Regions from separate parts of the Ralstonia chuxiongensis genome, predicted to be linked through region 3. Evidence: predicted binding sites of a transcription regulator. Region 3 holds the regulator's gene; each other region holds the start of a gene.

Region 1 (3,274 bases), on a different contig from region 3:
TGTGCTGGGGGCTCCGCTGGCGGTCGGCATGATTGCGACCGTGGCATGGTCCGCTCTGTGGGTGTGGCGTGGCAGCGAGCCACTTCAGGAGGCGCCGGAGAGTTCAGCGTCATCCATCAACTGGCGTGTCGCAATTGGTTTTGCCCTGTGGACGGCTGCCTTGCTGCTTGCCGCCGCCGCCGCGCGCACATGGTTCGGGACAGCAGCGGTGGTGGCTGTCACCGTGTTTGGCTCATTTGCCGATGTGCATGCCGCGACTGCATCCATTGCAACGCAGGTTGCTGGTCATACGCTGCAGATATCTACGGCAGGCACGCTGGTGATGCTCGCGCTGACGGCCAACACGTTCTCGAAGGTTGTCGTGGCCATCAGCGGGGGGCGTGCCTTTGCCAGCAGGGTCACCGCAGGTCTGCTGACCATGCTTTTGTCCTGCTGGGCGGTGTTCTGGTTTGTCGCCTAGTCAATTCCGGCCAATGCGCATGCGGATCAGACCCGTCACCAGAGGAAAAGACTTAGAGAATCAAATCGGACGGCGCATGCTGGCGGGACCCGCTAGCGTTGTCGCGACCGAGAATGCCGGCCAGCAAGGTCCATTCGCCACCCATTGCGCGGATGGTGTCGTCCAGGCTAAGCATACCCACCAGTCGTTGCTGACGATCGACCACCGCCAGACGGTGCAGGCCGTGGCTCAGCATCGAGCGCAAGGCTTCACTGATCATGGCGTCATCGTGAATGGTGAGAAGACCGCGCGTCATGACTTCCGATACAGCGGTCTCGGTGCAGTCGCCGCGGTTGGCTATCCCGTGCACCACCATGTCCCGGTCTGTCACGATGCCGACCACCCGCGCTCCGCAGCCGGTGCGTTCCGTGACAAGTAGCGCACGGGCGCTTTCGTCCCGCATCAATCGGGCGGCCTGCTGCAGCGTCGCCGTTGACTGGACGTGGACGATGCGGCGGGAGCAAATCTCGTCGACCCTCATGCTGAACTCCGATGCGCGTACGTTTTCACTATAAGAACGGGCCGGTGTCAGAAGTTGATCCCGCACAAGGTGCCGTGAGCTTTCCATGACTGCACAAGGCGGCAGCCGATAGCGAAGGAGTCTATTGAGCGTTGGACGCTTGCACTTGAGGCAGATCAAGTGGCGTGGCTGGGGGCGCTGAGCCAAACGCTGATGTAAATCAAGGGGTGATCCGCTTGGTGGTCCAACATTGAATCCAGCAACCCCGTTTGGGGCGGACGACGGATTCGATGGAGGCAGATCATGTACGACAGGATTCTGGTAGCGGTGGATGGCAGCCCGACGGCAGATCGCGCGCTGGACGAGGCCATCCAGCTTGCGCAAAAGCTCGGCTCTGAGCTGGTCATCGCGCACGTGATCGACAACTCGTATCTGATGTACGACGTTGGCTACATCGATGTCGGCGCCTTTACCGAAGCCTTGGTCAAACAAGGCAATCAAATCGTCGCCGACGCGCGGGACAAGGCCGAAAAGGCGGGCGTGCACGTCCATAGCGTCGTGGTTGACGACCCGATCGGTACCTTTGATATCGGCACTGCCATTGAACAGGCAGCCCACAACGTCGGCGCTCAAGCCCTGGTGCTGGGCACGCACGGGCGTCGCGGCTTCCAGCGCTTGTTCCTGGGCAGCGTGGCCGAGAGCGTTGTACGCCGGAGCACGCTGCCGGTGCTGCTCGTCCGCGCGGTGGAGGCGCAAGCACCGCACGCCGCTACGGAACCGCTGAGCAATGCCGTCATTGCCTAGTCGGGTAGCGCATCCTCTGACACGACATCGGGATCTGACCATGAGCTACGCCAGTCTGATGGTGCATCTGGACCGCAGCGAACGCGCCATGCACCGCCTCAACCTTGCGGCCCAGTACGCACAGGCGCACGGTGCCAAACTCGTCGGCATCTACGCGAGCTTTGCGCCAAGCCTCAGCTGGTTCTACATGATGGAAAACGCTGCACGCTATCTGGAGGAAGACCGGATCCGGCGCGACAGCGTGCGGGATGCCGTGCATGCGCGCTTTCGCCAGGCGACCGAGAAGCTTCCGGTCGAGACGGAATGGCGCGATGTGGAAGGCGACCCCGTGGCACTGGTGCTGCGTGAAGCGCGGGAGACCGATCTTCTGGTCGTCGGACAACGCAACCATGACGACCCGGATGAATTTATCGCCGGCGACTTTGTGGAAACTCTGATCCTGGAGTCGGGCCGCCCGGTGCTGGTTGTGCCGTACGCGGGCAACTTCACGGCATTGCCCAAGCGTGTGCTCCTAGCCTGGAGCGGCGGCCGCGAATCGGCCCGCGCGCTGCACGATGCCATGCCAATGATGACGGGCGCAACGGTGCACGTGCTGCAGATCACGAGCACGCAGCCCAAGCATTGGGCTGAAGAAACCACGGTCGGTCAGGTCGCGCGTGCGCTCAACGCGCGCGGCATCCACACCACTGTGGAAGAGGCCGACTGCGCAGATTCCGACACCGCCGTGGGCGAGCTGCTGCTCTCGCGAGCGGCCGACTTCAATGCCGATCTCATCGTGATGGGCGCCTATGGGCACAGCCGCCTGCGTGAACTCGTGCTGGGCGGCGTGACACGCACCCTGCTCAAGACGATGACCGTACCGGTGCTGATGTCGCACTGAGCCTCGACCTCAATTGCACCTGAGAAGATCACCATGAAGAACGATATCCAGCTCAAGGCCGATGTCGAAGAGGAGCTGCAATGGGATCCGGCGGTGGACGCCAGCCGCTTTGCGGTGCAGGCCAAGGACGGCGTCGTCACGCTCTCCGGCGGCGTCGACACGTTTGCCGACAAGCATGCCGCGGAGGAGGCGATCCGCCGCGTTGCCGGCGTGACCGCGCTTGTCATCCATGTGGATGTACGGATGCCGCCAGATATGGAGCGCCCGGATGACGAGATAGCCCAGGCGATCAGCAATGCGTTGCATTGGAATGCATCGGTCCCGCCGAACGTTGTCCAGATCACTGTTGAAAACGGGGCCGTGACGCTGCGCGGTGAAGTCGATCAGGACTTCCAGCGCCGTGCTGCTCTGGACACGGTGCGCAGAGTCCACGGCGTGAAGTCCGTGGCCAATGCGCTGACATTGCGCCCCGCCGCTGGCCCGGCAGATCTGAGTGATCGCATTGCGAAGGCGCTGCAACGCCTGGCTGTGGTCGACGCCTCGCGCCTCAGTGTCTCCGTGGCGGACGGGACGGTGACGTTGTATGGGCCGCTGCGCAACCTCAACGAGTGCCGCGCGGCCCGTGAAGCCG
Region 2 (3,274 bases), on a different contig from region 3:
AGGGCAACAGCCTTCGCTGGAAGCCCAGCTTGCCAACCTCGCCGATGAGGTTGCGTACAACAACCACGATATCGACGATGGCCTGCGCTCTGGCCTGATTACGCTGGAGCAACTCGAAGGCGTGCCGCTGTGGGCGATCCACCGGCGCGAAGCCGAGGCCGCGTTCCCGAATGTCAGCGGCCGGCGCCTGATCAACGAAACCATTCGCCGCATCATCAACGCGCTGATCGTCGATCTGATCGGCACCACGCGCGCCGGCATTGCTGACGTTGCGCCGCAATGTATTGATGATGTGCGTGCCGCGCCAGCGCTCGTCGCGTTCTCCGAGCCGATGCGTGAAGAGGCGCGCGCGCTCAAGCGCTTCCTGTTTGACAACCTGTATCGGCATTACCTCGTGATGCGCATGGCCGCGAAGGCGCGCCGCATCATCGACGATCTGTTCCGCGTCTTCATGGACGACCCGCGCCTGCTGCCACCGCAGTATCAGGCAAAAGCCAACCCCGAAGAGCAGCCGCGCTGGATTGCGCATTACATCGCTGGCATGACGGATCGTTACGCCATCAAGGAGCATCGCCGCATCTTTGCCGTGGATGCGGTTTGAGTAACGGCGGTAGCGGTCGAGCCGCTATCCGACCGCCTGGCTCCCAAGCGATCTGAAACCAGATCAAAATCAAACGCCCAAAAAAAATGCCCGGCCGCCCCAACGCATGCCGGGCCGAACGCGCCAACCACCGCCGACGAGCGCCCCCGCCGTCGACGGCCCCTGCGGCACGTCGGTAAAAGTCGATCAGGACAGTGTCAGTTCGCTGATCGCCCTCCCTTAAAAGCGATAGCCCAGGCCGACGCCCAGGAGCCACGGGTCAACCTTGACCTTGCTGATGGTCTGGCCGGCCATCTTCACGTCGGCGCTGATCCAAGTCTTCTTCAGGTCGACGTTGAAGTAGAGGCGTTCGGTCAGGCGATAGTCGAAGCCGGCCTGCAGTGCAGGGCCAAAGCTGTTTTTGCTGAGGTCCAGCGAACCAACGCCCGGCACCTGCAGATTCACATTCGAGATGCGGGTGTAGTTGATGCCCGCGCCCACGTACGGCTTGAAGCGCGACTCGGGCGTGAAGTGGTATTGCATCGTCAGGATGGGCGGCAAGTGGCGGAAGCTGCCGATCTTGGTCGGGCCGCCCAGCGCGCTTTGCATGACCGTGACGTCCTGTTGTTGCGGGTAGGTCAGGATCAGCTCGGCCGCGAGGTGTGGCGTGAAGAAGTACGAGATGTCCAGCTCGGGCAGGACCTTGTTGTTGATCTGAATGGCGTCAGCCGGAATGGCCAGTGCGGGCACCGCGTCGGATTTATTGGCGGCTGTCAGGTTGACGGCGCGAAGACGCACCATCCAGTTGCCGGTGGCCGGCGCCAAATCCGTACTCTGCGCAAAGGCGGTCTGGCTGAATCCGGCGGCAAGCATTCCAGCGGCTACAGCTACGGTGGCTAGGCGGTGAAAAGCCATGAATCGCTCCCTCTTGTGTCGTCTCGTGATGTGATGGAAGCAAGTCTCGCGGGGAAGTCGCTTGGCCGATTTGCTCGGGATCAAGTTCACCCCGTCGTCGATGGCGCGTACGGCCGCCGATTTGACGGCACGCAAACTCTGCCGTTGCCTCTCGACGACAGCCGGCATGCAAGCGTTTGCCTGCCGAAAATTGGGGACAGGTTCACCGGCTTCACGCTACGATGGCGCTTTTTGCCGCACTGTCTTTCCATGGCCCGCTTGCCTCGCCTCAGTCCTACCGACGTCCCTGTGCACGTGTTGCAGCGCGGCAACAACCGCCAGATCGTTTTTCGCGGTGACGACGACTACGCGTTCTATCTCGACACGTTGCGCATGGCTGCGCGCGAGCACGACTTTGCCGTCCATGGTTTCTCGTTGATGCCCAATCACGTCCACCTAGTGGGTACGCCCAAGGTGGCGGACAGCCTTTCGCGCACGCTGCAGGCGGTCGGACGGCGCTATACGCGATACTTCAACGCCGCCGCTGATCGCAGCGGAACGCTATGGGAAGGGCGTTTCCGCTCGACCGTACTCGACCCGGCCGAATGGGTGCTGCCGATGCTGTTGTATGTGGAATCCAACGCCGTGCGCGCGGGTCTCGTCAGCACGCCGGAAGACGACCGATGGAGCACGTATCGACATCATGTGGGCATTCAATCCATCCCGTGGGTGAGTGACCACTATTGCTATTGGCGCCTTGGTAACACGCCTTTCGAGCGCCAATCTCGCTATCGAACGTTATGGCATGAAGGTTTGGGTCCAGACCAGCTGGCGCAGATTCGCCAGCATGTGCATAGCGGCTGGCCACTCGGAAACGAGGCGTTTCTCGCGACGCTGGCACGCGCCGGCGGCCGTCGCGTTGCGCCATTGCCGAAGGGGCGACCGCCTCGCCAACCCGCAGAAGTGGCCGTGGAGGGCGGCGCGCGCACCGACTAGCGAGGTAACGGAGCCGTCATGCGCAGCCGTTTCAATGCAGCCGAATTTAATCTGTCCCCACTAATAAACCCGCACTGTTGTCGTGCATTTATTAATTTACTCCGACCCCATTTAAAAACTTTTGCCTGTTACAGGCTGCTCTTTTATATTCGTTTCACCCCGCATTCATGGTGCGGCGCGCCATTGCTTGTCTGCCACCGCATCCGCACGATCGCGAGGGCCTTCTACGGCGCGCAGTACCCACAACCTCGGAAGATCGCCGTGGAACAACATTCCTTCCCCGCCGCACCGTCGGCCCAGGGTCTGTATGACCCGACCAATGAACATGACGCTTGCGGCGTCGGCTTCGTCGCTCACATCAAGGGCAAGAAGAGCCACGAGATCGTCCAACAGGGTTTGCGCATCCTGCACAACCTCGATCACCGGGGCGCGGTCGGTGCTGACCCGCTGATGGGCGACGGCGCGGGCATCCTGCTGCAGATTCCCGATCAGTTCTTCCGTGAAGAGATGGCGAAGCAGGGCATCAATCTGCCGCCGGCCGGCGAATACGGCGTCGGCATGATCTTCCTGCCGAAGGAACACGCTTCGCGCCTGGCCTGTGAGCAGGAACTCGAGCGCACCGTCCGTCTGGAAGGTCAGGTCGTGCTGGGCTGGCGCGATGTTCCGGTCGACAAGACCATGCCGATGTCGCCGACGGTGCAGAAGACCGAGCCGGTGATCCGCCAGATCTTCATCGGGCGCGGCCGCGACATCATGACGACCGACGCGCTGGAGCGGAAGCTGTACGTGATCCGCAAGACCGCC
Region 3 (3,274 bases):
CAGTTCGACACCTCGATTCAGCCAATCCTGGCGCAGCTCTTCGAGCAGCACACGGATGGTGTCTGCGGACACATCTTCGTCGAAGAGCTTGCGCAAGTCATTGACTCGCAACGGGTCCTGCGCGCAGATCAGCGCGGTTTCGAGGACGATCTTCGCCTCTTGGGTATTCATCGGGTTGAGCGGCTCGTCATTGCTCGCGCACGGCCAGTCGCCGTCACGCTTGAGGTTTGTCGTCCCACCGCGAAGCACGCGGCATTTCTGAATGCTGTTGCCCGCCCGGGCCCGGCGCGCGAAGGCCAATCATCCAATTGGAGCCTGCACCGAAACGCAGTGGCTGTGCCCGCAAAGTAGGGCCGGAGGAGCGAGTTGATCCGGTGCCGGTCAGGCACCACAAGGGCAATTTCTTCCGCCGCCATGGGGACGGATACTGCGCCGGACGACTACCAAGAAGAACGGCAGCCCGCCCGAATCGACTGTCCAGGGGACTCTACCGCTGGATGGCATCGCTTGGCGCCGCGCTTAGGATTGTTGATTTGCGCGGGTGGCGAATCGAATTGCGGTTGATTGTAGGGCAATTTCCAGCAGCGCCGCAACCGGGAAGATGTCCTAGCCTCCTATCATGGGACGATTGGCAATTTTTGCCTGCCTGAACGCCTACAGCACCAGACAGAATCCGTGTGCGTTAAGCATCTCCGGCAACCAGATTGCGTGAGCCAGCCCCCAGACCCCAAACCCGGCGATGGCGATGCCGGCCGCGCCCCGCGCCCATCGCTGGCGCGACAGCCCACGCAGCCACCCAGCCAGACCAGACATCATCAGCAGGTTGGGCAGCGTACCCGCACCAAAGGCGAGCATGACCACGGCCCCGGAAGCGGCGTTGCCTGCCAACAACGCCACAGCCAATGCGCCGTAGACCATCCCACACGGCACCAGCCCCCACGCCATACCCGTGAGATAGCGGCGCAGTAACGGTGGCTGACGCTGCAGCCTACCGCCCAGCGTGGCGGCGCCTCGAGACAGGCCTCCTGCCACGCGGCCAAGCAAGCGTTCAAGCCACACACTGCGCCACGCATCCCCTGCGGACCGAACAAGCAGCAAAACCCCGTAGGCGACCAGCAATGCGCTAGCGAACGCAAACAAGCCGCGTTGAATCGGCAGCCATTGCTGGCGCCAGACGGTCGCGCCCATGGCACCCATGATTGCGCCCAGCAACGCATAGGTGGTCAGCCGGCCGGCATGCATGACGACCTGTTCAAACCAAAGCCGGCGACGGGACACGATCCGCACCGCCACAGCGCCACGTTCGGCTGCGAGTGCGATACCGCTGCACATCGCCAGACAATGCACACCGCCGAGCAATGCAATCAGGAAAACGCTCACAAGCGCCGCGGCACTCATCTTTCTGACGCTCTTTTGATATGGACCAAGGTTTTTGTCTTACTGTTGCGAACCAAGCGTAATTGACGCGTTTTGCCGCATCGGAAATGTCCGAGGACAAGAAGGTCGCCGTTATAATAAGCTGGCGCTGTAAAACAAGAATTACTCATTTCACCTTCCCGAAATTCGCCCCCGCCCGTGCTCACTCGAATCGCACTTACCGACCAAGCCTCGCGTTGTTCCACCTGTGTACTCGGGCAAATCTGCCTGCCGGTGGGAATGAACTCGGATGACGTGCGCAAGATGGACGATTTGGTCGGCGAGCGCATCCGCATTAAGAAGGGGCAATCGCTCTATTCTCTGGGTGAGCCGCTGGAGGCGGTTTACGGCATTCGTTTCGGCACACTCAAAACCCATCTGACGCTTGAAGACGGTCGGCATCAGATCACAGGGTTCCACCTGCCGGGTGAAATCGTCGGGCTCGATGGCATTGGCGATATGCGCCACGTGTCGGACGCCACCGCGCTTGAAGATACCGAAGTCTGCGTGGTGCGCTACGACGAGTTGCAGCACCTTTCGCGCCGGCTGCCTTCGCTGCAGCATCAGTTCTTGCGCATCATGAGCAAGGAGATTTCGCAGGATCATCTGATGCTGCTCACACTGGGCTCCATGCGTGCGGAAGAGCGTCTCGCAGCATTCTTGCTCAACCTCTCGAAGCGTTCGGCCCAGCGCGGATATTCGTCGACCGAGTTTGTGCTGCGCATGAGCCGCGAAGAACTTGGCAGCTATCTGGGTCTCAAGCTCGAAACCGTCAGCCGCCTGTTCTCGCGCTTTGCCGAAGCGGGTCTCATCCAGATCCGCCAACGCCACGTCAAGCTGATCGACCTGGCCGGCCTGCGCCAGGTCATGAGCGGTCAGGCGGCCTAAGCTGCCTTTCATGGCTCCCGCTCAGACGAGCGGGTGTTCATGCGCTTCCAGCTTGCCAATGCCCGGCGACACATAGAGCGTCAACGCGCTCGACAATGCGCACAGCAACCAGAACACAAAGAAGGACACGGTGTAAACCGCCTGGGCCGACACCGTGATCTGCTCGCCGAAGAAGCGCAGATCGACGGGGTCTACCACCGCGAAGACCACCAGCTCAGCCAGGGCCGCCGACAGAAATGCCGGCCACAGAATCCACATCAGCAGTCGACGCTTCATCGGGCCTCCGTGTGAATGGCATGCGCCGGTGCGCCCGTCGTCTTTTCAACGACCAAACCGCGCCGCACGACGTTGTCATGAATAACAGCATCGGGATGCGATATCGCCAGCCAAATGGTGACGCCGCAGCCGACCATGGCGACGAACGGCCCTGCCATCAGCAGCCACGGCCACGGCTCGCGCCACCAAGGACGGGCCTGTGCGGAAGATTGCGTTGCGTGCATCGTTGCCTCCTGTTGGGGATGCCGCATCAGCGCGGCACGATGAAGCTCGACGGTTCGCGCAGTACAAGGCTGTCGCTACCGCTGTCTGCATGGATGACGAAACGGATTTTGTGCGAGCCGGGGGCGGCATCGTCGGCCGGCCGGCGCACGCGCACTGGCAGCAGCCGGTTAGCCGCTGGCGGCAGTTCCAGTGTGGTCGATTCGCCGCGACCGCCCTCCACGTCCAGTTCCGGCATGCCCTCGGCGGTGATGGTCACGCGCATGGGGTGCTCGGACGCGTTCATCAGTTGCAGGCGATAAACGTTCTCGATCTTGCCGCCGTCCACTTCACGCGCCAGCGCACCACGATCACGAATCACGTCAACCTTGAGCGGCTGCCGCATCGCCAATGCCACGATGAACCCGGTGAAGAGCACCAGCATGATCCCGGTATAGATCAGCACGCGCGGACGCATCAGATGTCGCCGGGC

The links. Region 3 encodes FNR, which switches genes on or off when oxygen is low (the NO sensors DNR and NnrR bind a similar motif). Its sites were predicted from a motif close to TTGATNNNNATCAA; they were not measured.
Region 1: the regulator FNR is predicted to act here: its motif matches at 1,170-1,183, upstream of NKG59_RS00570 (universal stress protein).
Region 2: the regulator FNR is predicted to act here: its motif matches at 1,566-1,579, upstream of NKG59_RS23180 (OmpW/AlkL family protein).

What each region holds. Positions count from the first base shown of each region.
Region 1 is NZ_JAMYWC010000001.1:136,401-139,674, forward strand. Features, by position in the region: gene NKG59_RS00560 (MgtC/SapB family protein) at 1-460, shown strand, start outside; gene NKG59_RS00565 (CBS domain-containing protein) at 513-980, opposite strand; gene NKG59_RS00570 (universal stress protein) at 1,263-1,763, shown strand; gene NKG59_RS00575 (universal stress protein) at 1,804-2,643, shown strand; gene NKG59_RS00580 (BON domain-containing protein) at 2,677-3,274, shown strand, end outside.
Region 2 is NZ_JAMYWC010000008.1:75,462-78,735, forward strand. Features, by position in the region: gene NKG59_RS23175 (deoxyguanosinetriphosphate triphosphohydrolase) at 1-601, shown strand, start outside; gene NKG59_RS23180 (OmpW/AlkL family protein) at 821-1,495, opposite strand; gene NKG59_RS23185 (transposase) at 1,745-2,470, shown strand; gene NKG59_RS23190 (glutamate synthase-related protein) at 2,732-3,274, shown strand, end outside.
Region 3 is NZ_JAMYWC010000003.1:675,684-678,957, reverse strand. Features, by position in the region: gene scpB (SMC-Scp complex subunit ScpB) at 1-171, opposite strand, end outside; gene NKG59_RS12470 (sulfite exporter TauE/SafE family protein) at 655-1,398, opposite strand; gene fnr (fumarate/nitrate reduction transcriptional regulator Fnr) at 1,576-2,304, shown strand; gene NKG59_RS12460 (hypothetical protein) at 2,326-2,580, opposite strand; gene NKG59_RS12455 (FixH family protein) at 2,577-2,804, opposite strand; gene ccoG (cytochrome c oxidase accessory protein CcoG) at 2,831-3,274, opposite strand, start outside.